Regions from separate parts of the Streptomyces sp. NBC_00207 genome, predicted to be linked through region 4. Evidence: riboswitches for the same ligand, from Rfam matches in the RefSeq annotation. Region 4 holds a riboswitch; each other region holds the start of a gene.
What was found. Region 4 has a riboswitch for cobalamin ahead of cobN (cobaltochelatase subunit CobN). Riboswitches for the same ligand answer to the same signal wherever they lie in the genome.

Region 1 (7,758 bases), 1.0 Mb from region 4:
CGTCCGAGGCCGTCCGGCCCCGCCCGCCGGACCCCGGCCTACCGAATTCCTTCACATACCGGAATGCGGACGGACCCTTACGCTCACCGGGCAATCCCCCGTAGATTCCCTGCCCTTACGCAGATGATCGACGAGGGGACGAGGTCATGCCTGAACCGGAAGCAAGAGGGACAGAACGGGACGCGGCGAGTCCGGGCACCACCACGCCCGGCTCGCCCGGCTCGCCTTCTCCCAAGTCCATCGCCGTATGGGTGCTCGTCGGACTCGTCGGCGCCATCGGCTGGGGCGTGCTCGCGCTCTCCCGCGGCGAGGAGATCTCCGCGGCGTGGCTGCTCGCCGCCGCACTGGGCTCGTACGCCATCGCCTACCGCTTCTACGCCCGCTTCATCGCGGACCGCGTACTGAAGGTCGACGCGACCCGGGCCACCCCCGCCGAACGCCTCGACAACGGTGTCGACTTCCACCCCACCGACCGCCGGGTCCTCTTCGGCCACCACTTCGCCGCCGTCGCCGGCGCCGGCCCGCTCGTCGGACCCGTGCTCGCCGCGCAGATGGGCTACCTGCCGGGCACCATCTGGATCGTCGCCGGCGTCATCTTCGCCGGGGCCGTCCAGGACATGGTCACCCTCTTCTTCTCCACCCGCCGCGACGGGCGTTCGCTCGGCCAGATGGCCCGGGACGAGATCGGCCCCGTCGGCGGAGCCGCCGCCCTGGTCGCCGTGTTCGCCATCATGATCATCCTGCTGGCGGTGCTCGCCCTGGTCATCGTCAACGCCCTGGCGCACTCCCCCTGGGGCGTCTTCTCCATCGGCATGACCATCCCGATCGCCGTCTTCATGGGCTTCTACCTGCGCGTCCTGCGGCCGGGCCGGGTCACCGAGGTCTCCGTCATCGGCGTCGCGCTGCTCCTGCTCGCCATCATCGCGGGCGGCTGGGTCGCCGAGTCCTCCTTCGCCGGCACCTTCACCCTCGAGAAGGAGACGCTGGTCATCTGGATGGTCGTGTACGGCTTCCTGGCATCGGTACTGCCGGTGTGGATGCTGCTCGCGCCCCGCGACTACCTCTCCACCTTCATGAAGGTCGGCACCATCGCGCTCCTCGCGCTCGGCGTGGTCATCGCGATGCCCACCCTGAAGATGCCCTCGGTCACCGACTTCGCGGCGAGCGGCAACGGACCCGTCTTCGCCGGTTCGATGTTCCCCTTCGTCTTCATCACCATCGCCTGCGGCGCGCTCTCCGGCTTCCACGCCCTGGTCTCCTCGGGAACCACCCCGAAGATGATCCAGAAGGAGACCCAGGTCCGCATGATCGGCTACGGCGCGATGCTGACCGAGTCCTTCGTCGCCGTCATGGCGATCATCGCGGCCTGCATCATCGAGCCCGGCCTCTTCTTCGCGGTCAACTCCCCCGGCGGCGTCATCGGCACCACGGTCGAGTCCGCCTCGCAGGCGGTGACGAACTTCGGCTTCGCCATCTCCCCCGAGGCGCTCACCCAGGCCGCCAAGGACGTCGAGGAAGCCAGCCTGCTCTCCCGCACGGGCGGCGCGCCGACCTTCGCACTCGGGATGTCGGAGATCTTCTCCGCCGTGGTCGGCGGCGCGGGCATGAAGGCGTTCTGGTACCACTTCGCGATCATGTTCGAGGCGCTGTTCATCCTGACGACGCTCGACGCGGGCACGCGCGTGGGCCGGTTCATGCTCCAGGACACCCTCGGCAACGTGCACAAGTCCTTCAAGGACGTCAGCTGGAAGCCCGGCGTGTGGTTCGCGAGCGCGATCGTCGTCGGCGGCTGGGGCTACTTCCTGTGGGTCGGCATCAAGGACCCGCTGGGCGGCATCAACCAGCTCTTCCCGCTCTTCGGCATCGCCAACCAGCTGCTCGCCGCGGTCGCGCTGGCCGTCTGCACCACGCTGCTGGTCAAGTCCGGACGGCTCAAGTGGGCCTGGGTGACGGGCGTTCCGCTGTTGTGGGACGCCACGGTGACCCTCACCGCGAGCTACCAGAAGATCTTCTCCGAGGACGTGAAGGTCGGGTTCTTCGCCCAGCGCGACAAGTACCAGGCCGGAATCGACGCCGACAAGGTCCTGCCGCCGGCGAAGAACATGGACGACATGCACACCGTGGTCACCAACGCCACGGTCGACGGCGTGCTGTGCGCCTTCTTCGCCGTCCTGATCATCGTGGTCCTCGCGGACGCGGCCCGGACCTGCCTCAAGGCCGTCCGCAACCCGGAGTCGGCGACCCTCTCCGAGGTCCCGTGGAGCGAGTCGAAGATCGTCGCCCCGGCCGGACTGATCGCGACCGCCGAGGAGCGGGCGGAACTCGCCGCGGCGGCGGGCCCGGAGGCGGGCGGCGGCCACGTCAAGGAGCCGGTGGCGTGAGCACCGTACGGAGCGCACTGGCCAGGGCCCGGTTCTACGTACGGGAGTTCTCGGGGGAGGCCGCGTACGACCGGTACGTGGCCCACGCCCGCTCCCACGACCCGGACGCGGAGGTCCTCACCCGCCGCGCCTTCGAACGCGCCCGTACGGACGCCCGCGAGGCGGACCCCCGCGAGGGCTTCCGCTGCTGCTGAGCCCCACCCGTACCGAAGGCCCCGCCGGATGATTCCGGCGGGGCCTTCGTGCCGGTGCCGACCTTGACGACAGCGCCGCCGACACCCGTCCTGCACACTCGACCGCATGGACATGGTGATCAGAAGGGCGCTGCCCGCCGAGTACGCGGAGCTGGGTGAGATCACGGCGCAGGCCTACCTCGCCGACGGGCATCTCGACGCCAACGAGGACGATTACTACCTGAACGTGCTGCGCGACGTGGCCGGCCGGGCCGCCGTGGCCGAGGTGCTCGTCGCCGAGCGGGACGGGCGGGTGTTGGGCGGGGTGACCTTCGCCGCCCCCGGCAGCCCGCTCGCCGACATCGCCGGCCCGCACGAGGCCGAGTTCCGGATGCTCGCCGTGGCCCGCGAGGGGCGCGGGCAGGGCGCCGGCGAGGCTCTGGTGCGGGCGTGCATCGAGCGGGCGCGGGCCGTCGAGGGGGTCACGGGCATCGTGCTCTCCACCCAGCGCAGCATGGCCGGCGCCCACCGGATCTACGCGCGACTGGGCTTCGTACGCGTTCCCGAGCGGGACTGGGCGCCGATCCCGGGCCTGACACTCCTCGCGTATCGGCTCAAGCTGTAGCCGCGCCGACACTACATGTGGGGGTTGCCGCATACGGCCGCCCCCACATGTATGCTCAAGGCTGCTGTCCCGCAGGGGAATCCGGTGTGAATCCGGAACTGTCCCGCAACGGTATGAAGTGTCCGCCCACCGGACACCAAGTCCGATGACCTGCCGACAGCGCGCCCGGCTCGACCGAACCGGGTGCCGACACGTCCGGGCCTCGCGGTTGGGCCGGTGGACGCCATGCGGTGCGTACGCGTTCCTGCCACGCCCGCATGCGCCCGCTCGCGCCCCGCTCCGCCGATGACCGGGCCGAGCGAGGGAGAGCTCCCGCCGTGACCATCGCGCCTTCCGCACCGCGCGCCGAGTCCGTTTCTGGCGACAACACCGAGGGCCCGGGGGCCACGCTGCTGCGTACCCTCACCGAACTGACGGCGGACCTCCCCGACACCGACCCCGGGCGCGTCGCCGCCTCCGCGCTGCGCGGCCGCAGCTCCGCCGCCGACGACGCCGAACTGCGCGGGCTGGCCACGGAGGCCGCCGCCGGCCTCATCTCCGAGGACCCGGCCTACTCCCGGCTCGCCGCCCGGCTGCTGACGCTGGCCGTGCGCGACGAGGCCGCGAGCCAGGGCTCCACCTCCTTCTCGGCCTCCGTCGAGGTCGGCCACCGCGAGGGCCTCATCGCCGACCGCACGGCCGAGTTCGTGCGCACGCACGCGAGCCGCCTGGACTCGCTCGTCGAGCTCACCCTCGCCGAGGGCGCCGACGACCGCTTCGGCTTCTTCGGCCTGCGCACCCTGCACAGCCGCTACCTGCTGCGCCACCCGATCACCCGTCAGGTCATCGAGACCCCGCAGCACTTCATGCTGCGCGTGGCCTGTGGCCTCGCCGCGGACGAGAGCGTCCAGGCCGTCGAGGAAGTGGCCTCGCTGTACCGGCTGATGAGCCGCCTCGACTACCTGCCCTCCTCCCCCACCCTCTTCAACTCCGGCACCCGGCACCCGCAGATGTCCTCCTGCTACCTGCTGGACTCCCCGCTGGACGAGCTCGACTCGATCTACGACCGCTACCACCAGGTGGCGCGCCTGTCGAAGCACGCGGGCGGCATCGGCCTGTCGTACTCCCGCATCCGCGCCCGCGGTTCCCTGATCCGCGGCACCAACGGCCACTCCAACGGCATCGTGCCGTTCCTGAAGACCCTCGACGCCTCCGTCGCCGCCGTGAACCAGGGCGGCCGCCGCAAGGGCGCCGCCGCCGTCTACCTGGAGACCTGGCACGCGGACATCGAGGAGTTCCTGGAGCTCCGCGACAACACCGGTGAGGACCAGCGCCGTACGCACAACCTGAACCTCGCCCACTGGGTGCCGGACGAGTTCATGCGCCGCGTGAACGCCGACGCCGACTGGTCGCTGTTCTCCCCGGCCGACGTGCCCGAGCTGGTCGACCTGTGGGGCGACGAGTTCGACGCCGCCTACCGCAAGGCCGAGGCGGACGGCCTGGCCCGCAAGACCATGCCCGCCCGTGACCTGTACGGCCGGATGATGCGCACCCTCGCGCAGACCGGCCAGGGCTGGATGACCTTCAAGGACGCCTCCAACCGCACGGCGAACCAGACCGCCGAGCCGGGCACGGTCGTGCACTCCTCGAACCTGTGCACCGAGATCATCGAGGTCACCAACGACGGCGAGACGGCCGTCTGCAACCTCGGCTCGGTCAACCTGGGCGCGTTCGTCATCGACACGGCCGACGGTCGCGACATCGACTGGGAGCGGATGGACGAGACCGTCCGCACCGCCGTGACCTTCCTCGACCGCGTGGTGGACATCAACTTCTACCCGACCGAGCAGGCCGGCCGCTCCAACGCCCGCTGGCGCCCGGTGGGTCTGGGCGCGATGGGCCTCCAGGACGTCTTCTTCAAGCTGAAGCTCCCCTTCGACTCCCCCGAGGCGAAGGCCCTCTCCACCAAGCTCTCCGAGCGCATCATGCTCGCGGCGTACGAGGCCTCGTGCGACCTGGCCGAGCGCAGCGGCCCGCTGCCGGCCTGGGAGCAGACCCGCACCGCGCGCGGCGTCCTGCACCCGGACCACTACGACGTCGAGCTGAACTGGCCGGAGCGCTGGGACGCGCTGCGCGCCCGCGTCGCCGAGACCGGCATGCGCAACTCCCTGCTGCTCGCCATCGCCCCGACGGCCACCATCGCCTCGATCGCCGGCGTGTACGAGTGCATCGAGCCGCAGGTCTCCAACCTCTTCAAGCGCGAGACGCTCAGCGGTGAGTTCCTCCAGGTGAACGGCTACCTGGTGGAGGAGCTGAAGGCGCTCGGCGTGTGGGACGCCCAGACCCGCGAGGCGCTGCGCGACTCCTCCGGCTCGGTCCAGGGCTTCGGCTGGATCCCGGCCGAGGTCCGCGAGCTGTACCGCACGGCGTGGGAGATCCCGCAGCGCGGCCTGATCGACATGGCGGCGGCCCGTACGCCGTTCCTGGACCAGTCGCAGTCGCTGAACCTGTTCCTGGAGACGCCCACCATCGGCAAGCTCAGCTCGATGTACGCGTACGCCTGGAAGCAGGGTCTGAAGACCACGTACTACCTGCGCTCGCGCCCCGCGACGAAGATCGCCCGCGCCGCGCAGGCCGCCACCCCCGCAGCGCTCCCGCTGGCCGACGCCGCCGCCGACGCCGCGGCCGCGGAAGCGCTCGCCTGCTCCCTTGAGAACCCCGAGTCCTGCGAGGCCTGCCAGTAATGAGCTCCACCGACAAGAAGAACCTCCTGGACCCGGGCTTCGAGCTCACGCTCCGCCCGATGCGCTACCCGGACTTCTACGAGCGCTACCGGGACGCGATCAAGAACACGTGGACCGTCGAGGAGGTCGACCTCCACTCGGACGTCGCGGACCTCGCGAAGCTGACGCCCGCCGAGCAGCACATGATCGGCCGCCTGGTCGCGTTCTTCGCGACGGGTGACTCGATCGTCTCGAACAACCTGGTGCTGACGCTCTACAAGCACATCAACTCCCCGGAGGCGCGCCTGTACCTGTCGCGCCAGCTGTTCGAGGAGGCCGTGCACGTCCAGTTCTACCTGACGCTGCTCGACACCTACCTGCCCGATCCGGACGACCGGGCGGCCGCGTTCGACGCGGTCGAGGAGATCCCGTCCATCCGCGAGAAGGCGCAGTTCTGCTTCAAGTGGATGGACTCGGTCGAGAAGATCGACCGGCTGGAGACGAAGGCCGACCGCCGCCGCTTCCTGCTGAACCTGATCTGCTTCGCCGCGTGCATCGAGGGCCTGTTCTTCTACGGCGCCTTCGCGTACGTGTACTGGTTCCGCTCGCGCGGCCTGCTGCACGGCCTGGCCACCGGCACCAACTGGGTGTTCCGTGACGAGACCATGCACATGAACTTCGCCTTCGAGGTCGTGGACACGGTCCGCAAGGAGGAGCCGGAGCTCTTCGACGACGCTCTCCAGCAGCAGGTCACCGACATGCTCAAGGAGGCCGTGGAGGCGGAGCTGCAGTTCGGCCGCGACCTGTGCGGCGACGGTCTGCCGGGCATGAACACCGAGTCGATGCGCGAGTACCTGGAGTGCGTCGCGGACCAGCGTCTGGTCCGCCTCGGCTTCGCCCCGGTCTACGGCTCGCAGAACCCGTTCTCCTTCATGGAGCTGCAGGGCGTCCAGGAGCTGACCAACTTCTTCGAGCGCCGGCCGTCGGCCTACCAGGTCGCGGTCGAGGGCACGGTCGACCTGGACGAGGACTTCTAAGAGGACTTCTAGGGGTCCCCGGTCTTCCGGGGTCCCCGGTCGGGACGCGGTGACGCCGCGAAGCCGGGATGCGGTACACCACCGCGTCCCGGCTTCTCGCGTTTCCGGCGCCCTGTCGTCCGGCTGCCCCTGTGCACGGTCGCCCCGGCTCAGTGGGCGACGGGGCCCCAGTGCATCCCGGCGTGCCGGGCGCGGGGCCGGCGGACGGTGGGCGGCAGGCCGCCCGCCTTCTGGCGCGGCAGCCACACGAGCCGGGTCTCGACGGCCCGCAGCTGGCGGTCGATCCGACGGTCGCGCAGAACGCCGTACAGGCTGGGGGCGAGCACCAGGGCGGCGACGGCAAGGACGGTGAGGTAGCTCAGGAAGGTGTTCATGTCTCCACTTTCCTCCTCTGGGGAAAACTCGCACAGTGGCAGGACTGTCATGAAAGAGCGAATTACTGCCACACTGGAGGCATGCTGACCAACGTGGCCGTGGCCCTCCTCGACGAGATCGCCCCCTTCGAGTTCGGGATCTTCTGCGAAGTCTTCGGAATCGACCGCAGCGATCACGGACTGCCGGTGTACGACTTCGCCGTGTGCGCGGCGCAGGAAGGTCCGCTGGCCATGTCCGGCACCGGCTTCACGGTCTCCCCCGAACACGGGCTGGAGCGGCTGGAGAGCGCCGACCTGATCTGCGTGCCCGCCTTCCGCGACGCGGGCGACCGCACGTTCCCGGAACCGCTCCTGGAGGCGCTGCGCCGCGCGGTGGACAGGGGAGCGCGGGTGCTCAGCGTGTGCAGCGGCGCGTACGTGCTCGGGGCTGCGGGGCTGCTGGACGGCCGGCGCTGCACCACGCACT
Region 2 (7,758 bases), 5.3 Mb from region 4:
GGCGAGCGCGCGGGCGATCAGGACCCGCTGCTTCTCCCCGCCCGACAGCCGGTCGAACGGCGCGTGCGCGAGGGAGTCGACGCGCAGCTCCGCCAGGGACCGGGTGATGATGTCGCGGTCGTCCGCGTCATCGCCGGCGAAGGCCCGCTTGTGCGGGGTGCGGCCCATCGCCACCACGTCGTACACGGTCAGCTCGAAGTCCCCGGACGTCTCCTGCAGTACGGCCGCGAGCCGCTGGGCGAGGCGTTTGCCCGGCATCCGCCAGACGTCCTCGCCGTCGAGCAGGACCCGGCCCGACGTGGGCCGCACCGCCCGGTAGAAGGTGCGCAGCAGGGTGGACTTGCCGGCGCCGTTGGGGCCGACCAGGCCCACCACCTCGCCGGGCGCCACCTGAAGGGACGCCTGGTGGACCAGTGTCCTGCCGTTCACCACGACGCTGACGTCCTCGGCGCGCAGGGAACCGGGCCCCCCGGTCGGTCGGTTGGTCACCGGGCGGCCTTTCGTCGCATCAGCCAGAGGAAGAAGGGGCCGCCGACGAGGGCGGTGAGGATGCCCACGGGGATCTCCTCCGGGCTCATGAGCGTGCGCGCGGCCAGATCGGCGGAGATCAGGAACGCCGCCCCCAGGAGGGCCGCGGCGGGCAGCGCCCGGCGGTGGTCGGCGCCCACGAGCAGCCGCACCACGTGCGGCATGATCAGTCCGACGAAGCCGATCTGCCCGCTGACCGCGACGATCGTGCCGATCATCAGGGCCACCAGCGTGAACAGGGCGCCGCGGAACCGGTGCACGTCCAGACCGAGGGCCGCGGCGGCCTCCTCCCCGGCCAGCAGGAGGTTGAGCGGACGGCAGACACCGAGGAGGACGGCCGTCCCGAGCAGGACCGCACCGACCGGGATCCACACCGTCGTCCAGGTGGTGCCGGCCAGACCGCCGAGCATCCAGCGCAGCGCGGACTGGGTCTTGTGCGGGTCGTTCGAGGTGACGATCAGGAAGCTGGCCAGAGCCGACAGCACCTCGGCCGTGGCCACACCCGCCAGGACCAGCCGTACCGTCGTCATCCGACCACCCGAGCGGGCCAGGAGGTACACGGCGACCAAGGCGGCCAGGGCCCCGCAGAACGCGGCCACCGGCAGGGTGAACAGCCCGAACACCGTCAGGTTCAGGACCAGGACGAGCACCGCACCGACTGACGCGCCCGAGGACACGCCCAGCAGCATCGGATCGGCCAGCGGATTGCGGACCAGCGCCTGCAGCGCCATCCCGGCCACCGACAGGCCCGCGCCGACCACCCCGGCCAGCAGGACCCGGGGCAGGCGGACGTCCATCACGATCGTCTCGCGCACCGGGGTCCACGCCGGCTCGGCGAGGGACGGGTGCACGCGGTGCAGCAGGATGCCCCACACCTGCTCGGCCGGGACGCTGATCGAGCCGGCCGCGATGCCGGCGGTGGCGGCGCCGGCCACCAGCACGCCGAGGAGCGCCAGCACGACCGCGTACGGGATCCCGGGGCGCCGCGCGGCGCCGGGCCGGCCGTCCCCGCGAAGGCCGGGCCGGGCCTCCTCACGAAGGCCGGCCCCCACGGGTGTCGGGGCCTTCGCCCCGGTCACTGGACGAGGCCCGGGTGGAGCTGACGCGCCAGCGACTCGACGGCCGACGGCACCCGCACGCCCACCACCGTGGAGGACAGCGGCAGGACCGCGAACCGCTGGTTCTTGATCGCCGGCACGTCCTTCAGCGCCGGATGGGCGAGCAGGAACTTCTTCTTGTCCTCGACGGACTGGTCGCCGTAGTCGTAGATGACGACGGCCTCGGGAGCACGCTGCGCCACCTGCTCGAACGAGACGTCGCCGAAGGCCTTGTCCAGGTCGGCGAAGAGGTTCACCCCGCCGGCCCGCCGGATCATCTCGTTGCCGATGCCCTTGCCGCCCGCGGTGAAGGCCGTCTTGTCGCCGCTGTCGTAGACGAAGAGCTTGACCGGGGTGACGCCGGCGAGCCCGGTCTCGACCTTGTCGAGGGTGGCGTGCAGCTTCCCCAACCGCTCCTCGGCCCGCCCGGGCACGCCGAAGATCTTGGCGACCGCGCGGATCTCCTCGTCCATGGCGGCCACGTCCACCGGGCCGGTGGGGCACTCCTCGGTGTTGAGGCGGGTGTTGATCCCGGCCTTGGTGAAGGCGGCCCGGCTGCGTCCCTCCTTCTCGTCGAAGGTGGAGGTCCATCCGCCGTAGACGAAGTCGGGCTCGGCCTCCAGGAGTGCCTCGAAGGACGGGTACTCCTTGGAGAGGACCTTCACGCTGTCGTAGGCGGCCTGGTACTCGGGGAGGATCTTGTCGTCGAGATAGCCCGTCCCCACCATCGACTTCTCCAGGCCGAGCGCCAGCATCACCTCGGTCGCGTGCTGGTTCAGCGAGACCGCGCGCTGCGGCGGACGCTGATAGGTGCTGGTCACCCCGCAGTTGGTGACCGTGACCGGGAACCCCTCGGCGGTCGTGCCCGGCGAGGGGGCGGCGGAGGGCGCGGCGCCGCCTCCGCAGCCGGATGTCAGCAGGGCGACGGCGAGCGCGGACAGCACGGATTTCGGGTGGTTGCGGGGCATGGGTGGTCCTCTCACCGCGGGATGGATCGGATGTTCTGCACGCCCCGTCGGGGCACAGGGGCGCGGGGGCACAGGCGCCAACGGGCGCACGGGCGCACGGGCCGACCGGGGTGAAGCGCGCTACGGCTTGCGGGGGACGGCGAGGCGGGGTCCCCCGCACGGCTCGGCCACGGGGGCCGGCCACGGGCCTGGGGCAGGGCGTTTCACGGGCCGACCGGGCGACCCCTCGCCTACGAGGGGATCGGCCCCGGGACGTCGACGTGGACGTCGGGGAAGCCGGTGTCGTGCTCAACGCACCCAACGGTGATGACGGTCTGGTCGGCCACGTCAACTCTCCTTCGCGAGTCGCGGCAGAAAAGCCCCGGGCAGGTGCGCCTCGGGCCCCCGCATGACGCTTCGTCATGCGGACAGTGGCAGGTCTTCGGACTCGCGGGCACGCCTGCCGGTCTCCCGGCGGGCTCCTACTGGCCGTCGCTTCCCAGGACCGGTGTCCGGTCCCAGTGCGTATGACGGCGGTCGTTCCCGCTCACCGCTGCGGGGCAGTCCCGGATTCCCACCGGGTTCCCTCTTGCGACGCACCCCGCCCGGCTGACGGGGGCGAACCAGCTGCGCCACACAGCCTACCCGCGAGTCCGGCACCCCCGCCCGCCCGCCCCCGCACGCCCCGGCCGGGGCGGCACGCACTACCGCAGCCGGGCCGGAAGCCGCAACTCCGTCTCCAGGCCGTCCTCTCAAAGGGCATACTCCTCAGGCGTGTTCGGACCCACCGCACACCTCTCGACCGGTCGCCGTCCTGGCCGAGGGGTACGCGGGCTTTCACGTCCCGTGGCCTCGGGGGGCGGTCCGGACCACTTCGCCCACGTCGTACGGAAAGAGGACGGGCGCGCGCCGAGGCCCCGCGGCGTGCCCGGACACCTCCATGTACGAACTGCTTCGCGCTTCGCTGCCCGAATTCCTCGGCAGCCTCGGCGCCGCCCTCTTCCTCGCCCTCTGCGGCTGGGTCGTCTCGGCGTTCCGGAACCGCACCGCCGGACCCCCGCCCGCGACCCCGGCCGCAGCTCGGGAGGCGGACCGGCCGGAGACCGGCCTCCTCTCCGAGGAGTAGGAGAGGGCGCCGGTGGGCCGGAAGGGCTTGTGCAGGGCCTCAGTTCGCCGGGCGCGGGTGGCGGGGGCAGCCGGGGCTGCGGGCGGGCGGGACCGTCGGCGGAAGGCCGCCGGCCGGGCCCTCCAGGAGCCGCCACGCGGTACGGATGGAGCCGATCAGCTGTCGCGCGCTGTACGGGGACACCTCCAGCTCCTGACGGGCCTGGCCCAGCAGGTCCAGGTCCCCTTCCGGGCCCCGTGACGCCGCCTCGTCCCGGCGGCGGGCCAGGTCACCCTCGCCGAAGACGTCGAGCAGGGTCAGCGAGAACAGGACGTACGCCGACGCCTCGTCGATGAGATTCCGGGCCACGTCCGGAATCTCCGCGGCCGCCTCCTCGCCCAGGTGCCGGTGGAGATCGTGGAAGGCCACGTGTTCCAGGGCCCGCCGGAGCTCGGGGGAGACGCAGGGGCAGCCGGCCCGCAGATGGCCCGTCAGGTTCCGGAACGCGATGAGGAGCGCGCTGGTCCGGGGCGTCCACTGCTGCTTGCCCAGGAGCGTGCGGAAGCCCGCGAGCGTGTCGGCGAGCTCTTCGAGGATCAACTGACGTGAGATGTCGGTGAGTTCGATGAGCTGGGTCTTCGACGTGATCTCGTCCAGGCGCAGGCCGTAGCGGATGAGATCACGGGGTATGCCACCCGAGAGGGCGTGCGTGAGCACCTTGTAGGGCTCGGAGAGACCGGACGCCCGGCGCCCGAGGATCTTCTTGGACTCATCCAGCGTGCACGGCAGGACGTGCACGATGTCGTCCAGTGAGCTGTCGGTGACGCCTCGGTGCGGAAGCCCCCGACGTACGAAGGAGGCGCCGACGTCCTCGGCGACCGAGATCAGGTAGTGGACGTGGGGCACGCCCAGGATGGCCTTGATCTCGTTCAGGAACGCGAGCGCCTGGGTGTCCGAGCCCAGCCGGTCCAGCTCGTCGATCGCGATCACGACCCGCTCCTCCCGCCGGTGCTGCTCGGCGGCGATGCGTGTCAGCAGGTCACGGAAGTCGGACACCAATTCGGGGAAGTTCGGCGGCAGGGTCGACAGCGAGGCCGTGTGCGTGGTGAGGAGCTGTGGGGCCCCCGCGGTGACCGCGGAGGACGCCGTCTGCATGGTCTGCAGCCGGTACAACTCGTCGTGGCAGGCCGTCACGAGGGGCGGCGTGGGGTCCGGCGGGGTCCAGGAGCCCGCCTTGACCAGCAGCAGTCCCGCGAGAACACAGGCGAGCCGGAGGGGGTTCTCGGGGTCGGTCACGATCGCCTGCGCCACGGGCCTGGTGAGGAGCAGCGCGAGCGACACGAGGAGCATCCCGACCGCGATCCGGCCGCGGGCGACGGTACCGAGGAACACACGCCCCCGGTACTCCCACTGCCGTTCGGGCATCAGATTCGCCACTCCGGTCAGCGCCACGAACAGCAGCAGGGTGGCCTGCGGGTCTTCGCCGATCTTCCCCACGGCGCTCCGGACGGCGCCGTCGAGGAACAGCGAGACGAACGCGGCCAAGCCCAGCAGTCCGCCGATCGCGACCAACCCGTACCGGGCACCCCGGCGCAGGACCGCCCACCGGCTCCACCCCCGCAGGCTCCACAGGACGACGCCGGCGACGACGACGAGAACGGCGGTCCCGATCCGCTCGCCCCGCCAGACGTCCGCCACCACGTCCGCCGCCCGGTGCCCGTACTCCGCCGCGTGCGCGCGCAACGGACGTTCGTACCGGGTCGCGAGGGAGCGTGCGCTCGCGGCCAGGCCCAGGACGACGAGCGCGCCCGCCGCGAGGGCGAAGGCCAGCACCGTGAGCGCGTTCCGGAGGGCGGGGAACAGCCGGCGCGCCGCCCTGCGGAAGGTCGAGAGCCGGACGAACGCGGGAGGGACGCAGTCCTGGTGGACGAGGTAGCTCTCGCACGTCCTGACGTAGAGGGACAGCAGGAAGTCGTACGGGGAGTAGGTGGCCGGTGCCTGCACGACGACCGCGAACCCGGCGTCGTTCGCGCAGGTTTCCAGGAGCGTCGACTTGCCCACGCCCCGGGAGCCGCTGACCGCGATCGTCCCGCCGCTCTCCAGCTGGGCGATCTTGCGGGCGAGGCTCCGGGCGGCTGGGCTGTCGATCACGTACTGCGGATTGCGCGGGGAGCGCAGGCCGTCGTAGCTGTCGGCGAGGAGCAGCGAGTCGTGGTCCTCGCCGAGCAGTGCTTCCACCACCCGGGCGACGAGGGGGCGTACCCCGTTCTCCTGGAGGTCCCGGCGCCAGGCGGCCTCGGCCCAGGCGGTCCTCCTGCTCAACAGGAGCAGGGCCGGCCGCAGGCGCCATTCCCGGAGGTTCAGCAGGACGCTCATGCGCCACACCGGGTGCCGCCACACCGCGGTGGCGGTCAGGAGCGGGATCACGGCGCCGGCGAGGGCCGTGGTCCAGGACGCGAAGGCCAGGAACAGGAGGGTCAGCAGCGTGGTCGAGGCGAGCAGCACGGTGGCCGGATGCGTTCCGTTGCGCAGGTAGTCGAGCCGTCGACGACGCCGTTCCCTCCGTTCGAGCAGGGAACGGAAGTGCTCCTGCGTGTCCCGGCAGGGTTCGACGGCGCGTGCGACGTTGGCCTCGGTGAGCATGGCCGCACGGGTGCTCTCGGCGGTCGCCTGCGGACGCACGCTCAGGCGCCGCGCGGCGGCCGGCTCGGCCACGCAGGCGTCCACCACGGCGAGGTACACCTCTGCTTCCCCCTCCAGGGCGAAGAAGTCGGCGACCTGCCAGGCGGGGCGCGGGCGGTGTCGGGGCATGGACGCAGGGCCTTTCGGGAGGGACGCCGGTCAGCACGGCTGAGGTGGGGCGGGTCAGGACGAGTGGCGCGCGCGTATGAGCTCCCGCCGCGAGATGCGCGTCCCCCGCTTGTGCTTGATCCGGAAGAGCGCCCGGAGCCCCGGTTCGTCCTTGGAATCCTCGTCGTCGTACGTGACGGCGTGGCTGCCCCCGTCGTCGAGCAGCCGACCGATGCACTCGGCGAGCGTCATGGGTCCCGAGCCGCTGTACCCCCATGACAGCCCCGGGGCGTCCATGGCGGGCACCGGGTACAGCACGCCGTCGCCGGTGCGCACCCAGATCGGTTCGTCGAGGACGACCTCCTTGAGGACGGAGCCGGCGGGAAGGCGCTTGGGGGACCGTCCGATGTAGGTGATCTCCCGGGCGTCGTGGGACGGGTACTTCCCCTTGACGGCGACCACGGGGCTTCCGGTCGCCGGATCGACGAAGGTGCCCACGGTGTCGTAGGCCTCCTCCCACACCCGGTGGAGCGCGGTCGGCGGCACGTCGCGCAGCCGGTTGATCCACTCGGCCGCGGCCCGCGTGACCTCTGTGCGCGTCAAGTCGAACGTGCCGCCGTACGGAAGGTCCTCGGCGCCGCTCCACGCGCTGACCTGTTCCAGGCACTCCACCGCCAGGTCGTCGGTGCGTGCGCAGAGCTCGGCGAGTCCGGCGCCGACGACGTCGTCCGTCGCGACCTGCGCGAGGCCGGGATCAGCCGTCTCCGGCACGGCCGGGAACACCATCGAGGCCATCGCCGACCTCCCCCACCTGCGGAGGTTCTCCATCTCCTTGGTGGCACTGTCCGCGGCCGCGGCCCGGATCCGGTGGCCGATGGTGAAACAGGCCTGCCGGAGCGGGGAGCCGTCGGGCTCCTGCCGTGCCAGTGCGTAGAGCGGCTCCCAGGAGGGGAAGGTGATCACCTCCACCGGCCGGGGCTCGTCTCCGGGCCGCCACGAGGTCAGGTGCTCCTCGCGGCGCAGCGAGCGGGGCCACCAGGGGATGCCGGTCCCCACATGGGCGGCCAGTTGTGCCCAGGACGGGTCGTAGACGAGTTCGGGCCGGTCCCGGTCGACCGCCCGCAGCTCGGGCCCGTCGAGACCGTAGGCGTAGCCGATGACGACGAAGGTGTCGGCGTCCGCGTGGACGTCGAGGAGTTCGCTCCCCGCGTCGACCCCGTCGTGCAGGGGATGGACGATGGCGACGACGCCCGCGTGCGTCCGCCACAGCCCGGCGAAGAGCTCGGTGTCG
Region 3 (7,758 bases), 5.1 Mb from region 4:
CGACCTCGTCACCAACGGCGTCATCTGCTCGGTCTACTTCTTCAAGGACCGCGGCTGCGACGAGATGACCGCCATCCGCCTGGAGGCGCAGAAGACGTACGAGATGCAGGCGTACATCGACAAGATGTACGGCGGTCCGGGCAAGGGCTGGTTCCGGATCGTCACCGACTCCGCGCAGGCCCGCGACGTCGTCAAGCAGGGCAAGCTGGCCGTCGTCCTCGGCGTCGAGACCTCCGAGCCGTTCGGCTGCAAGCAGATCCTGGACATCGCGCAGTGCAGCAAGGAGGACATCGACCGCGGCCTGGACGAGCTGCACAAGCTGGGCGTGCGCAGCATGTTCCTGTGCCACAAGTTCGACAACGCCCTGTGCGGGGTCCGCTTCGACCAGGGCGCTCTCGGCACGGCGATCAACGTGGGCCAGTTCCTGTCCACCGGCACCTTCTGGCAGACGGAGAAGTGCAAGGGCCCGCAGCACGACAACCCCATCGGACTCGCGGCGGCGCCCGAGGCGCAGAAGCAGCTCCCGGCGGGCGTGGCGGTCCCCTCGTACGCGGCGGACGCGCAGTGCAACACGCGCGGTCTCACCGATCTCGGCGAGTACGCGGTGCGCGGCATGATGAAACGCAAGATGATGCTGGAGATCGACCACATGGGGGTCAAGGCCGCGGGCCGGGCCTTCGACATCCTCGAGTCCGAGTCGTACCCCGGCGTGATCTCCTCGCACAGCTGGATGGACCTGGACTGGACGGAGCGGGTGTACCGGCTCGGCGGCTTCGTCGCCCAGTACATGAGCGGCTCCGAGGCCTTCAGCGCGGAGGCCAAGCGCACGGACGCGCTGCGCGAGAAGTACAAGGTCGGCTACGGCTACGGCACCGACATGAACGGCGTCGGCGGCTGGCCCGGCCCCCGCGGCGCGGACACCCCGAACCCGGTGCGCTACCCGTTCCGCAGCACCGACGGCGGCTCCGTGATCGACAAGCAGACCACCGGCGTGCGCACCTGGGACCTCAACACCGACGGCGCCTCGCACTACGGCCTGGTCCCGGACTGGATCGAGGACATCCGGATCACCGGCGGCCAGGACGTGGTGGACGACCTGTTCCGGGGCGCCGAGTCCTACCTCACCACCTGGGGTTCGTCCGAGAAGCACAAGGCCGGGGTGAACCTGGCCGCGGGCGCCGCGGCTTCGGCCAGCTCGTCCGAGTGGAACCCGTTCATCAGCTACGCGCCCTCGCGGGCCGTGGACGGGAACACGAGCACCCGCTGGGCCAGCGACTGGAGCGACGACCAGTGGCTCCAGATCGACCTCGGGACACCGGGCCTGGTCAAGCGCGTCACCCTCGAGTGGGAACGCGCCCACGGGAAGTCGTACCGGATCGAGCTCTCGGGCGACGGCACGAACTGGCAGTCCGTATGGTCCACGACCACCGGTGACGGCGGGCTGGACACGGCGCAGTTCGCCGGCACCCCGGCCCGGTACGTACGCGTCCACGGACTGCAGCGCGGCACCCAGTGGGGGTACTCGCTCCACGAGGTCGGCGTCTACAGCAGCTGACGCCGCCCAGGCGGTGTCCGGGGCCGGGGCCGGCCGGATCCTCACCGATCCGGCCGGCCCCGGCGGCCTTCCCGCCTGCCGCCTGCCCGCCGCCGCACCGCAGCGCCCGTATCCCACCGCACGGCACAGCAGCACGAACCGAAGGGAGCGCCCATGGCACGGATGCCGTCGGCCGACCGGCGCCGGCAGCTGACCGAGGCCGCCATCCGCGCGATGACCCGCGACGGGGTCGCCCGCACGACGACCCGGTCGATATCCGCCGAGGCGGGCGTGTCACTGAGCGTCTTCCACTACTGCTTCGACTCCAAGCAGGCCCTGCTCGAATCCGTCATGGCGGTGATCACCGAGCACAGCATCACCGTGGTCAAGGAGGCGATCCAGCCGAAGGCCACCCTCCGCGAGACCGTCCGGGCCGGCTTCCAGGCGTACTGGGACCACGTGTCCGCCCACCCGGGCGAGCACATGCTCACGTACGAACTCACGCAGTACGCCCTGCGCCGGCCCGGGTTCGAGCACCTGGCGCGCCGTCAGTACCAGCTGTACGCCGACACCTACACCGAACTCATCGAGCAGCTCCGCCACCACATGGGTTTCGAACTCCGCGTCCCCGTGACCGTACTGGCGCGCTATCTGGCCGCCATGACGGACGGGCTGACGCTCAACCACCTCGTGCTCGGCGACGAAACGATCTCCACGGACATCCTCGACACGATCACCGACCACGTGGCGGGCCTCGTCGGAGACGACTGCGCCGACGGCTTCGGCGAACGCGGCGACGGGGCCCGGCCGCCCGTCCGGGAGCGCGTCGCACCACCGCGCTCCGCCTGAGGCGGCCGGGTCCCGGATCAGGCGCCGTCGGCGGTGACCTCGGCGCGGACCTGGCGGGCGGCCTCGACCAGGTTCTCCAGGGAGGCCCTGGTCTCCGGCCAGGCCCGCGTCTTCAGGCCGCAGTCGGGATTGACCCACAGCCGTTCGGCCGGGATGGCCGCGAGGCCCTTGCGGAGCAGCGCCGACGCCTCGGCCACCGACGGGATCCGCGGCGAGTGGATGTCCCAGACGCCGGGGCCGACCTCGCGCGGGTAGTCGGCGCCCGCGAGCTCGTCGGCGACCTGCATGTGCGAGCGGGCCGCTTCCAGGCTGATGACGTCGGCGTCGAGGGCCTCGATGGCGTCGACGATGTCGCCGAACTCGGCGTAGCACATGTGCGTGTGGATCTGGGTGTCCGGACGGACGCCGGCGGTGGTGAGCCGGAAGGACTCGGTGGCCCACGCCAGGTAGGCGGCGTGGTCGGCGGCGCGCAGCGGGAGGGTTTCCCGCAGGGCCGGTTCGTCCACCTGGATGACGGAGGTGCCCGCCGCCTCCAGGTCGTTCACCTCGTCGCGCAGGGCCAGCGCCACCTGGCGGGCGGTGTCGCCGATCGGCTGGTCGTCGCGGACGAAGGACCAGGCGAGCATGGTGACGGGGCCGGTGAGCATGCCCTTGACGGGGCGTCCGGTCTGCGCCTGTGCGTACGTGGTCCAGCGCACGGTCATCGGGTCGGGGCGGGAGATGTCGCCGGCCAGGACGGGCGGGCGGACGTAGCGGGTTCCGTAGGACTGGACCCAGCCGTGCTGGGTGGCGAGGTACCCGGTGAGCTGCTCGGCGAAGTACTGGACCATGTCGTTGCGCTCGGGCTCGCCGTGCACGAGGACGTCGATGCCGGTCTTCTCCTGGAAGGCGAGGACCTCCCGGATCTCGGCCTCGATGCGGTCCTCGTAGCCGGCCGTGTCGATGCGGCCGGCGCGCAGGTCGGCGCGGGCCACGCGCAGTTCGTCGGTCTGCGGGAACGATCCGATGGTCGTGGTGGGCAGCAGCGGCAGGCTCAGGCGCGCGTGCTGGGCGGTCGCGCGCTCCTCGTACGGCTGGGAGCGGCGGCCGTCCGCGTCCGTGATCGCCGCGGTCCGGGCGCGCACGGCGGGGTCGCGGGTGACGGCGGAGTTGGCACGGGAGGCCAGGTCGGCCCGGTTGGCGGCGAGTTCGGCCGCGATCGCGTCGGTGCCGCCGGCGAGGCCGCGGGCGAGCGCGGCGATCTCCGCGGTCTTCTGCCGGGCGAAGGCGAGCCAGCGCCGGATCTGCGGGTCGATGTCCCGCTCGGCGGCGGCGTCCAGCGGGACATGGAGCAGGGAGCAGGAGGCGGCCACGTCCACCCGGTCGGCGAGGCCGAGGAGGGTGCCGAGGGTGGACAGGGACTTCTCGAAGTCGTTGATCCAGATGTTGCGGCCGTTGACGACGCCCGCGACGAGGCGCTTGCCGGGCAGCCCGCCGACGGCGGCGAGGTCGGCGAGGTTCGCGGCGGCGGCATCGGTGAAGTCCAGGGCGAGCCCGTCGACGGGGGCCTTGGCCAGCACCGGCAGGGCCTCGCCGAGCCGGCCGAAGTAGGAGGCCACGAGCAGCTTCGGCCGGTCGCCCGGGGCGCCGAGCTCGCGGTACGCGCGGGCGGCGGCGTTCAGTTCGGCGGGGGTGCGGTCCTGTACGAGGGCGGGCTCGTCCAGCTGCACCCATGCGGCTCCGGCCGCGCGCAGGTCGGCCAGGACCCGGGCGTACACGGGCAGCAGGCGGTCGAGCAGGGTCAGGGGCTCGAAGTCGGCGGCGACACCGGGGGCGGGCTTGGCCAGCAGGAGGTACGTCACCGGCCCGACCAGGACCGGGCGGGCGGTGTGGCCGAGCCCCAGTGCCTCTTCGAGCTGGGCGACCTGCCTGGAGGAGTCCGCCGTGAACACGGTGTCCGGGCCGAGTTCGGGCACCAGGTAGTGGTAGTTGGTGTCGAACCACTTGGTCATCTCCAGCGGCGCCACGTCCTGGGTACCGCGCGCCATGGCGAAGTAGCCGTCGAGGGCGTCGGTCCGCACGGCGGCCCGGTGGCGTTCGGGGACCGCGCCGACCATCACGCTGGTGTCGAGCACGTGGTCGTAGTACGAGAAGTCGCCGGTCGGCACTTCGGTGATGCCGGCGTCGGCCAGCTGCTGCCAGTTGGTCCGGCGCAGGTCACGGGCGGTCTCCCGGAGGGCGTCGGCGGTGAAGCGGCCCTTCCAGTAGCCCTCGACGGCCTTCTTCAGTTCGCGGCTGCCGCCCTGGCGGGGGTAGCCGTACACGGTGGCCTGTACTGCCGCGGCTGCGGACTCGGTGGTCACGGAACTCTCCTTCGCGAGCGTGTCTCCATGGACCCGGTGACGGGCCTGGGCTGCGAAGGGGTGCCGGAACGGGCGGACCGCCGGCCGCGCGTACGCCTGAGCTACGCGCCGGAACGATCCGCCTGAAGCACGCCGACCCGCCCACGAGGTCACCGGGAAACCGGGCGCGGTCGTTCGCGCTCGGGCAACGGGCAGGTCTTCGGACTCGCGGGCGCGCCTGCCGGTCTCCCGGCGGGCTCCTACTGGCCGTCGCTTCCCAGGACCGGTTCCGGTCCCAGTGCGTATGACGGCGGTCGTTCCCGCTCACCGCTGCGGGGCAGTCCCGGATTCCCACCGGGTTCCCTCTTACGACGCACCCCGCCCGGCTGACGGGGGCGAACCAGCTGCCCGGCCAGAGTAGATGGCCTTCGCCGTCAACGGACAGGGTTGTCCAATATCCGGATGGCGCGGCGAGACCGGGACACGGAGGATCCCCGCGCCGCCGGGGCGGCGCGGGGATCCGGGGCGGGGAAGGTCAGTACCGGTCCAGCAGGGTGGTCAGGACCTTGTAGAGGACCGATTCCTCATCCGCCACGGCTTCCTCCGAGCGCCAGGCCACGAAGCCGTCGGGGCGGACGAGGACCGCTCCGGCCGCGGTCGTGCCGTGCGCCTCGGCCCAGTCGCCGCCGCTCGACGGGATCAGGTCGGCCTCCGGTCCGGTGCCGATCGCGTAGGCGTCCAGGCGTACGTTCATCCGCTTGGCGACGGATCCCGCCGCGCTGCTCCACGGCGTGCCCTCGGAGCTGAGCAGGACGAAGGAGCGCTCGTAGAGGTCCAGGGTGGACTTCGGCTGCTCCTCCCCCGGGGCGCGGAGCCACATGTGCGGCGCGCGCGTGCCCGGTTCGCCGCGCAGGCGCATCCGTTCGGGAACGACCGGCTGGTCGGGGTCGGTGCCCAGGACGGCGCCCTCGTTGTACCGGTAGCCCATGGCCACGGTCAGGACACCGCCCTGCCGTCCGCCCCCGCCCGGGGCGGGCTCGGGCTGGGCCTCGGGGACCGTCTCGGGGTCGGGCTCGTACCCCGGGTGGCTGTGCTCGGCGGACCGGGCCGAGGCGCGCTCGCTCGTGGCCCGCGCCACCGGAAGCCGCTCGGTCTCGTACGTCTCCAGCAGCCCGGGGCCGGCTGCGCCGTCCAGTACGGCTGCGAGCTTCCAGGCCAGGTTGTGCGCGTCCTGGATACCGGTGTTGGAGCCGAACGCCCCGGTGGGGGACATCTCGTGGGCGGAGTCACCGGCCAGGAAGACCCGGCCGGCCACGTACCGCTGCGCGACCCGCTCGGCCGCGTGCCACGGGGCCTTCCCGGTGATCTCGACGTCCAGGTCGGGTGCGCCGACGGCCCGGCGGATGTGTTCGACGCAGCGCTCGTCGGTGAAGTCCTCCAGGGTCTCGCCGCGGTCGGGGTGCCACGGCGCGTGGAAGACCCACCGCTCGGTGTTGTCCACCGGCAGCAGGGCCCCGTCGGCGTCGGGTTTGGTCAGGTAGCACACGATGAAGCGCCGATCGCCGACCACGTCCGCGAGCATGCGGGACCGGAAGGTGATGCTCACATTGTGGAAGAGGTCGCCGGGACCGGTCTGGCCGATCCGGAGCGCTTCCCGCACCGGGCTGCGCGGCCCGTCGGCGGCGACGAGGTAGTCCGCGCGCACCGTGCTGTGCTCCCCGGTGTCACGGTTCTTCACGAGGGCGGTCACACCGCCCGGGTCCTGTTCGAAGGAGAGGAGTTCGGTCGAGAACCGCAGGTCGGCCCCCAGCCCGGGGGTCACGGACATCAGCACCGGCTCGATGTCGTTCTGGCTGCACAGGCACCATGCCGCCGGGCTGAAGCGGGCGAGTGCGCCCCCCGGGTCGATCTGTTCGAACAGCCACTCCTGGTCTTCACCGGTCAGGGAGCCGCCCTGCAGGATGCCGTGGTTGTCCGCCAGGACCGAGGCCGCCTCGCGGATCCGGTCCTCGACACGGGCGACGCGGAACAGCTCCATGGTCCGTACGTTGATACCGCGTCCTCGCGGGTGCATCGAGGTACCCGCGTGCTTCTCGACCAGCATGTGGCTGATGCCGTGCCGGCCGAGGAACAGCGAGGTGCACAGGCCCACCAGCGAGCCGCCCACGATGAGGACAGGGACGCGGTGGTCGACGTTTTCCTTCATGGCTCTTCCATGCCCTGTACGAGGGCGCTTCCCTCGCCCGTTCACCCGCTTGGTTCTCTCCTCTCGCGCCGAGGGGATTACGGGACAACGATCGGTTCGGGTGGCGCCGCCCCGTGGCGACCGTGTGGTCTCGAAGGAGTGTGAACGATGACAACCTTGTCGGAACGGATATCCCAGTCCGCCTTCGACGGCTCGAGGCTTCGGGTCGTGCTGCTGCTGGATCTGTACGACGGAGCGCAGAACCAGTTCCTGGAGGTCTACGAGCATCTCCGCAAGCAGGTGTCCTCCGTCCCCGGTCACATCCGCGACGAGTTGTGCCAGTCGATCGAGAATCCCTCGCAGTGGCTCATCACCAGTGAATGGGAGAGCGCGCCGCGGTTCTTGGCCTGGGTCAACAGCGAGGAGCACGTCGCGTCGGTGCAGCCGCTCCACGGCTGCGTACGGGACACCCGCTCACTGCGTTTCAGCGTGCTGCGGGTGACCGGCGAGGACTCCGTCCCCGTCGGCTCCCTCTCGCACCTGTCCCCCGATTCCGACTTCGGTCCCGACGCCGCTTCCGCGCACTTCCCGGACCGGTCCGGGGACAGGTCCGGGGACCGGCTGCAGGTCGCGCCGCGGCACGGGGACGGCGTGGTCCGCCACGCCCTCACCTTCACCGTGAAGCCGGGCAGCGAAGACGTCGTGGCGGAGCTCCTCGCCGGGTACACCTCCCCGCAGGCGCAGGTCGACGCGAACACCCGGCTGCGCCGCACCTCGCTCTTCATGCACGGCAACCGGGTCGTACGGGCGGTCGAGGTGGAGGGCGACCTCCTCGCGGCGTTGCGCCACGTGGCCCTGCAGCCCGAGGT
Region 4 (7,758 bases):
AGGCGGATTCGGTGGCCGCGGCCCTGCGGTGGCTCGGGTCGGTGGGGTGAAACAGCCCGGGCCCGGAGGCGGTTCACCGCTCCGGGCCCGGTCATGCGCGCTCGGCCGCCGTCACGGGTAGCGGCGCGGGGTCCACGTGATCCGCGACCCGTCGGGCCGCTCGGTGACCTGCGTCTGCGAGGAGCCGATCAGCAGGATCGTCCTCATGTCGACCTCGGACGGCTCCAGTTCGGCGAGCGTGACGATCCGCACCGACTGCTCCGGCCCGCCCACGTCGCGCGCGACGACCACCGGGGTCTCGGGTGCACGCAGCTCCAGCAGCAGCTCGCGGGCCTGGGCCACCTGCCAGGTGCGGCTGCGGGAGCCGGGGTTGTAGAGGGCGAGCACCAGGTCGGCCGCGGCGGCCGCGCGCAGCCGCTCCGCGATGACCTCCCACGGCTTGAGCCGGTCCGAGAGGGACACGGTGGCGTAGTCGTGGCCGAGCGGGGCGCCGGCCGCGGCGGCCGCCGCGTTGGCCGCGGTCACGCCCGGCAGGACCCGTACGGGCACGTCCTTGTACTCCGCCTGCCCGGCCACCTCCAGGACCGCCGTGGCCATCGCGAAGACACCGGGGTCGCCCCCGGAGACCACGGCCACCCGCTGCCCGCGCCGGGCCAGGTCGAGCGCGAACTCGGCGCGCTCCGACTCCACCTTGTTGTCGGAGCCGTGCCGGATCTGGCCCGGCTTCACGGGAACCCGGTCCAGGTACGTGGTGTAGCCGACCAGCACCTCGGCGTCGGCCAGCGCGCGCCGGGTCTGCGGGGTGAGCCACAGTGGGCCCGCCGGGCCGGTGCCGACGACCACGACCTCGCCGGGCCCGGACGGCACGCTGCCCGGGTTGCCGATCCGGCTGGGCACCACGGCGACGGCGAAGTACGGCACGCTGGCCGCGTCGGTGTCGGCGAGGCGGCCCGTCCGCTCCCCCTCCATCGTGGCGCGCTCGACGTAGCGGGCCTCGGCGAGCCGGCCGCTGTTCTCCATCGCGCCCCGTACGGCGGGGAAGGTCCGGCCGAGCTTCATCACGACCGCCGAGTCGGTGGCGGCGAGACGGGCGGTCAGCTCCTCCTCGGACAGCGTGCCGGGAAGGATGGTGAGGACCTCCTCACCCTCCACGAGCGGGGTGCCGAGCCGGGCGGCGGCGGCGCTCACCGAGGTGACGCCGGGGATGACCTCGGTCTCGTACCGGTCCGCGAGCCGCTTGTGCATGTGCATGTACGAGCTGTAGAAGAGCGGGTCGCCCTCCGCGAGCACGGCGACGGTCCGGCCGGCGTCCAGGTGCGCGGCCAGCCGGGCGGCGGCGGCCTCGTAGAACTCCTCCATCGCCCCCTGGTAGCCGCCGGGGTGGTCGGTGGTCTCGGTGGTGATCGGGTAGACCAGCGGCTCCTCGATGTGCGTCTCGCGCAGGTGCGCCGCGGCGATCGAGCGGGCGATGGACCGCCCGTGCCGCGCGCTGTGATAGGCGACGACATCGGCCTCGCCGATCACCTGGACGGCGCGCAGCGTCATCAGGTTCGGATCGCCGGGCCCGAGCCCGACCCCGTACAGGCGCCCCTTGACGGCCTGGCCGGCGCTGTCGGCGCTCATTCGGCCACGCTCGCGATGGCGTTGACGGCGGCCGCGGCGATGGCGCTGCCGCCCCGCCGGCCGCGCACGATCAGGTGGTCGAGCCCCGAGGGGTGGGCGGCGAGCGCGTCCTTGGACTCGGCGGCGCCGATGAAGCCGACGGGCACGCCGATGACGGCGGCCGGGCGCGGCGCACCCTCCTCGATCATCTCCAGCAGCCGGAACAGTGCGGTCGGCGCGTTGCCGACGGCGATCACCGAGCCCTCCAACAGCCCGCGGTCGCGCCAGACTTCGAGGGCGGCGGCGCTGCGCGTGGTGCCCATCTTCGCCGCGAGGTCCGGCACCGCCGGGTCGGAGAGGGTGCAGATCACGTCGTTGCCGGCGGGCAGCCGCTTGCGGGTGACGCCGCTGGCGACCATCTGGACGTCGCAAAGGATCGGCGCACCGGCCTCCAGGGCCGCGCGGGCGCGCAGCACCACCTCGGGGGTGTACCCGAGGTCCTGCGGGAGGTCGGTCATTCCACAGGCGTGGATCATGCGCACCGCGACCTGGGCGACCGAGGCGGGCAGGCCGGAGAGGTCCGCCTCGGCGCGGATCGTGGCAAAGGACTGGCGGTAGATCGCGGCGCCGTCCTTCTCGTACTCGAACACGGTGTACTCGCTCATTTCTGCACTGAGTCGGGGAGGTTGTGACGTACGTGATCTGCGTGGCGGGCGTCCGCGAGGGCGGGGGCGAGCTCGTGCTCCGGTACGCCGCGCCGCGGTGCGCGGCCTTCGACGTGGAGGTCGTATCCGGCGGGGGTGGCGACCAGGTCCACCCAGGCGGAGCCGCGCGGATGCCCGCACCGTCGCTCGCAGCCGGACCAGTGCACGGCCAGCGGTCCGCGGGCCCGTTCCATGACGGCCTGCGCGTCGGCGCGCACGTCGGCCAGGGCCTTTGCGCAACCGGGCTTCCCCGTACAGGCGGTGACGGACCGCCAGGGACTGTCGGCCGTCGTGACCAGCCCTGCTTCCGCGAGGCCGGCGAGCGCGGCGGCGGCCTCGTGGCCGGGCAGTCCGGGGACCACGATCCCGCGCCAGGGAGTCAGCCGGACCCGGCCCGTGAGACCGGCGAGCCGACGCCACTGCGCGGTCGTGAGCCGCCCGAGCGGCGCGAGAACGGAAAGCGAGGCGGTGCCGTCGGCACCGGGCACGATGCCGGGCTCGGGCGTCGTGACGGACCCGGCGGATCGGGCCGACGGGTCCGGCGCCGCCAGGACGGCGGAGACACCGGCATCGGCCAGCCGTTCCACCAACCGGGCACCGGACAGGGTGTGTTCAGGAGGCAGCTCGGCCACCCGCCAGGCTCGCGTACCGGCCTGGCGAACGGAGTCGAGGAAGTACGCGGCGGCCGTCAGCGCGGCCCGCGGCGCGTCCTGCGAGGGGACGAGCACGGCCTCCCGCGGGTCCCCCGACCACAGCCGGGCCCGATCGTCCCCCTCCGGGACGAGGTTCACGTCCGCCGCGAGCGAGGTCACGTCACCGCGGCCGTCGTCGAGGGCGAAGAGGAACCGCCCGGACAGCCCGGCCGCCGCGTCGCTCGCGCAGAGCAGCGCGTCCAGCTCCGCCACCCAGGGGGACACGTCGGGCAGGCCCAGCCGGTCGAGGCCGGCGAGGGGCGAGGAAACGATGTTGCGGACCCGCTCGTGCGTGGGCGCGGGCAGCAGCCCGGCGCCCGCCAGGAGTTCGGCAAGTTCCCCGCCACAGCTCTCGCCGAGGCCGCGCAGCTGCACGTTGCCGCGCGAGGTGAGGTCGAGGTGGCCGTCGCCGAGCCGGTCGGCGGCATCGGCCAGCAGCCGCGCGGCGGAACCGTCGAGCATCCCGCCGGGAATCCGCACCCGCGCCAGGAACCCGTCGTCCGCCGCGTGCAGCCGCAGCGCGCCGGGGCAGGCGTCACCGCGGTCCCGTATGACGGGTTCGTCCCGCGATGCGGCGGAAGGGGACTGGGGCATGGCGGCGAGCATACCCACGATTCCCCTCCCCCGACCTGTGTCCGTCACCACCCCCACCAGCCACTCCACCAATCCGGCCAGACCCACTCCTCCACCCCACCCGACCAATCCGGCCCCGCCAATCCAGCCCGGCCCGGCCAAACCGGCCCAGCCCGGCCAAATCCAGCCCCGCCGGCGTTTGAGGCGCGGGGGCCCGGGGGCAGAGCCCCCGCAACGGCGCCGCACCCGCCCGGTACCCGCTCCAGCCCAGCGCAGCACAGCGCAGCGCAGCGGCCACGCGACCCGCCACCGCCCCGCCACCGATGCCACCCCCGCCCACCCCTAAGATGACCTTCCGGCGGACCACACGGCCCGCCGTCGCCGAGGACGGCGACATGGGAGGAAGCCCGGTGCGATTCCGGCGCGGTCCCGCCACTGTGAACCCGGCAGAGCCACATCGCCGGGCAAGTCAGGAACTCCCGCTGTCCTCACTGCCCGGGGCGCGGAAACCCCGAGGAAGGCCTGCCGCCGCATGATCCTGCTGCTGTCGACGTCCGACACCGATCTGCTCAGCGCCCGCGCCGCGAACACGGCGGACGGCCCCGTCCCGTACCGGTTCGCGAACCCCTCCCGCCTTCCCCTCGACGACCTCCCCGGCCTCCTCGACGGAGTCGACCTGGTCGTCGTACGCCTCCTCGGCGGCCTCCGCGCCTGGCAGGACGGCCTCGACCTGCTCCTGGCCCCCGGCCAGACCCGCCCGGTCGTGGTCCTGACCGGCGAACAGGCCCCGGACGCCCAGCTGATGGAGGCCTCCACGGTCCCGATCGGCATCGCGGCCGAGGCGCACGGCTACCTCGCGCACGGCGGCCCGGCCAACCTCGACCAGCTGGCCCGGTTCCTCTCGGACACCGTCCTGCTCACCGGCCACGGCTTCGAGCCGCCCGCCGCCGCCCCCACCTGGGGCCCCCTGGAGCGCGACGCGCAGCAGACCACCGGCACCGCCACCGGCGCCGCCGCCGACGCGGCCCCCAAGGTCGCCGTGCTCTACTACCGCGCCCACCAGATGAGCGGCAACACCGCCTTCGTCCACACCCTCTGCGAGGCCATCGAGGCGAAGGGCGCCCAGCCCCTCCCCCTGTACGTCTCCTCCCTGCGCACGCCCGAGCCGGAGCTCCTCCAGGCCCTGGAGTCCGTCGACGCGATCATCACCACCGTCCTCGCGGCGGGCGGCACCCGCCCCGCCACCGCCTCCGCCGGCGGTGACGACGAGTCCTGGGACGCCGGCGCCCTCGCCGCGCTCGGCGTGCCGATCCTCCAGGCTCTGTGCCTGACCGGTTCGCGTTCCGCCTGGGAGGAGAACGACGAGGGCCTGTCCCCCCTCGACGCCGCCACCCAGGTCGCCGTGCCCGAGTTCGACGGCCGCCTGATCACCGTCCCGTTCTCCTTCAAGGAGCTCGACGAGGACGGCCTGCCCGCCTACGTGGCCGACCCCGAGCGGGCCGCCCGCGTCGCGGGGATCGCCGTACGCCACGCCCGGCTGCGCCACATCGACCGCCGCGAAAAGAAGGTCGCGCTGGTCCTGTCCGCGTACCCGACCAAGCACTCCCGCATCGGCAACGCGGTCGGCCTCGACACCCCGGCCAGCGCCGTCGAGCTGCTGCGCACGCTGATCGCCGGCGGGTACGACTTCGGCCCCACCGAGGACATCCCCGGTCTGGTGTCCGGCGACGGCGACGAGCTGATCCGCGCCCTGATCGAGGCCGGCGGCCACGACCAGGACTGGCTGACCGAGGAGCAGCTGGCCCGCAACCCGGTCCGCATCCCGGCCGCCGACTACAAGCGCTGGTTCGCCGAGCTCCCGGCCGAGCTGCGCGACAGCGTCACCGAGCACTGGGGCGAGGCGCCGGGCAACATGTTCGTGGACCGCTCCGCGAACCCGGAGGGCGACATCGTCCTGGCGGCCCTGCGCCGCGGGAACCTGCTCATCCTCATCCAGCCGCCGCGCGGCTTCGGCGAGAACCCGATCGCGATCTACCACGACCCGGACCTGCCGCCCTCGCACCACTACCTGGCCGCGTACCGCTGGATCCAGGCGCGCGCGGAGGACGGCGGCTTCGGCGCCGACGCGATGATCCACCTGGGCAAGCACGGCAACCTGGAGTGGCTGCCGGGCAAGAACGCCGGCCTGTCCGCGGCCTGCGCGCCGGACGCCGCGCTCGGCGACCTCCCCCTCATCTACCCGTTCCTGGTCAACGACCCGGGCGAGGGCACCCAGGCCAAGCGCCGCGTGCACGCGACCCTGGTCGACCACCTCGTCCCGCCGATGGCCCGGGCCGAGTCCTACGGCGACATCGCCCGCCTCGAACAGCACCTGGACGAGTACGCCCAGATCTCCGCGATGGACCCGGCGAAGCTGCCGGCCATCCGCGCCCAGATCTGGACCCTGATCCAGGCGGCGAAGCTCCACCACGACCTGGGCCTCGAAGAGCGCCCGGACGACGACGGCTTCGACGACTTCCTGCTCCACGTCGACGGCTGGCTGTGCGAGGTCAAGGACGCCCAGATCCGCGACGGCCTGCACGTGCTCGGCGGCGCTCCGACCGGTGAGGCCCGGGTCAACCTGGTCCTCGCGATCCTGCGCGCCCGTCAGATCTGGGGCGGTACGACGGCCCTCCCGGGCCTGCGCGAGGCGCTCGGCCTCGACGAGTCCAAGGCCACCCGTACCTCGGCGGACGAGGTCGAGGCGCAGGCCCGCGCGCTGGTCCAGGCGATGGAGGACGCGGACTGGTCCCTCGACGCCGTGTCCTCGGTCGCCGCGGACCAGTCTCCGGAGGTCGTGGCGGTCCTGTCCTTCGCGGCCCGCGAGGTCGTCCCGCGCCTGGCCGGCACGACGGACGAGATCGCCCACGTCGTCGCGGCCCTGGACGGCCGCTTCATCCCGGCGGGCCCCTCGGGCTCCCCGCTCCGCGGCCTGGTCAACGTGCTGCCGACGGGCCGCAACTTCTACTCGGTCGACCCGAAGGCCGTCCCCTCCCGCCTCGCGTGGGAGACGGGCCAGGCCCTGGCCGAGTCCCTCCTGACCCGCTACCGCACGGACAACGGCGAGTGGCCCGCCTCCGTGGGTCTGTCCCTCTGGGGCACGAGCGCGATGCGCACCTCGGGCGACGACGTGGCGGAGGCCCTCTCGCTCCTCGGCGTCCGCCCGGTCTGGGACGAGGCCTCGCGCCGCGTCACGGGCCTGGAGCCGATCCCGCTGGACGAGCTCGGCCGCCCCCGCATCGACGTGACCCTGCGCATCTCGGGCTTCTTCCGCGACGCGTTCCCGCACGTCATCGGCCTCCTGGACGACGCGGTCCGGCTCGCGGCCTCCCTGGAGGAGCCGGCGGAGTCGAACTTCATCCGCGCCCACGCCCAGGCGGACCTCGCCGTGCACGGCGACGAGCGCAAGGCCACGACCCGTATCTTCGGCTCGCGCCCGGGTACGTACGGAGCCGGCATCCTCCAGCTGATCGACTCCCGCGACTGGCGCACGGACGCCGACCTCGCGGAGGTCTACACGGTGTGGGGCGGCTACGCGTACGGCCGCGGCCTGGAGGGCCGCCCGGCGCGCGACGAGATGGAGACGGCCTACAAGCGCATCACGGTCGCCGCCAAGAACACGGACACCCGCGAGCACGACATCGCGGACTCGGACGACTACTTCCAGTACCACGGCGGCATGGTGGCCACGGTCCGCGCCCTGCGCGGCACGGCCCCCGAGGCGTACATCGGCGACTCCACGCGCCCCGAGACCGTGAAGACGCGCACCCTGGTGGAGGAGACCAGCCGGGTCTTCCGCGCCCGCGTGGTCAACCCCAAGTGGATCGAGGCGATGCGCCGCCACGGCTACAAGGGCGCCTTCGAACTCGCCGCGACGGTCGACTACCTCTTCGGCTACGACGCCACGACGGGCGTGGTCGCGGACTGGATGTACGACAAGCTCACCGAGACGTACGTCCTGGACCCGACGAACCGCGCCTTCCTGGAGGAGGCCAACCCCTGGGCCCTGCACGGCATCGCGGAACGCCTCCTCGAGGCCGAGTCCCGCGGCATGTGGGAGAAGCCGGACCCCCAGATCCTCGAATCCCTCCGCCAGGTCTACCTGGACACCGAGGGCAACCTCGAGGGCGAAGGCGAGTAAGACCAAC

Region 1: another riboswitch for cobalamin. It lies ahead of OG472_RS29060 (ribonucleoside-diphosphate reductase subunit alpha); the one in region 4 lies ahead of cobN (cobaltochelatase subunit CobN).
Region 2: another riboswitch for cobalamin. It lies ahead of OG472_RS09160 (ABC transporter substrate-binding protein); the one in region 4 lies ahead of cobN (cobaltochelatase subunit CobN).
Region 3: another riboswitch for cobalamin. It lies ahead of metE (5-methyltetrahydropteroyltriglutamate--homocysteine S-methyltransferase); the one in region 4 lies ahead of cobN (cobaltochelatase subunit CobN).

What each region holds. Positions count from the first base shown of each region.
Region 1 is NZ_CP130715.1:6,109,573-6,117,330, reverse strand. It holds gene OG472_RS29075 (carbon starvation CstA family protein) at 147-2,381, shown strand; gene OG472_RS29070 (CstA-like transporter-associated (seleno)protein) at 2,378-2,575, shown strand; gene OG472_RS29065 (GNAT family N-acetyltransferase) at 2,682-3,179, shown strand; cobalamin riboswitch at 3,221-3,352, shown strand; gene OG472_RS29060 (ribonucleoside-diphosphate reductase subunit alpha) at 3,497-5,902, shown strand; gene OG472_RS29055 (ribonucleotide-diphosphate reductase subunit beta) at 5,902-6,918, shown strand; gene OG472_RS29050 (hypothetical protein) at 7,068-7,292, opposite strand; gene OG472_RS29045 (helix-turn-helix domain-containing protein) at 7,374-7,758, shown strand, end outside.
Region 2 is NZ_CP130715.1:1,875,107-1,882,864, reverse strand. It holds gene OG472_RS09170 (ABC transporter ATP-binding protein) at 1-516, opposite strand, end outside; gene OG472_RS09165 (FecCD family ABC transporter permease) at 486-1,502, opposite strand; gene OG472_RS09160 (ABC transporter substrate-binding protein) at 1,604-2,593, opposite strand; cobalamin riboswitch at 2,988-3,215, opposite strand; gene OG472_RS09155 (hypothetical protein) at 3,513-3,698, shown strand; gene OG472_RS09150 (P-loop NTPase fold protein) at 3,738-6,488, opposite strand; gene OG472_RS09145 (hypothetical protein) at 6,543-7,758, opposite strand, start outside.
Region 3 is NZ_CP130715.1:2,004,616-2,012,373, forward strand. It holds gene OG472_RS09635 (discoidin domain-containing protein) at 1-1,555, shown strand, start outside; gene OG472_RS09640 (TetR/AcrR family transcriptional regulator) at 1,709-2,383, shown strand; gene metE (5-methyltetrahydropteroyltriglutamate--homocysteine S-methyltransferase) at 2,401-4,725, opposite strand; cobalamin riboswitch at 4,898-5,124, opposite strand; gene OG472_RS09650 (FAD-dependent oxidoreductase) at 5,240-6,910, opposite strand; gene OG472_RS09655 (SchA/CurD-like domain-containing protein) at 7,058-7,758, shown strand, end outside.
Region 4 is NZ_CP130715.1:7,149,110-7,156,867, reverse strand. It holds gene OG472_RS33360 (cobalt-precorrin-6A reductase) at 1-50, shown strand, start outside; gene OG472_RS33355 (precorrin-2 C(20)-methyltransferase) at 112-1,623, opposite strand; gene OG472_RS33350 (precorrin-8X methylmutase) at 1,620-2,267, opposite strand; gene cobG (precorrin-3B synthase) at 2,264-3,604, opposite strand; cobalamin riboswitch at 3,913-4,071, shown strand; gene cobN (cobaltochelatase subunit CobN) at 4,104-7,751, shown strand.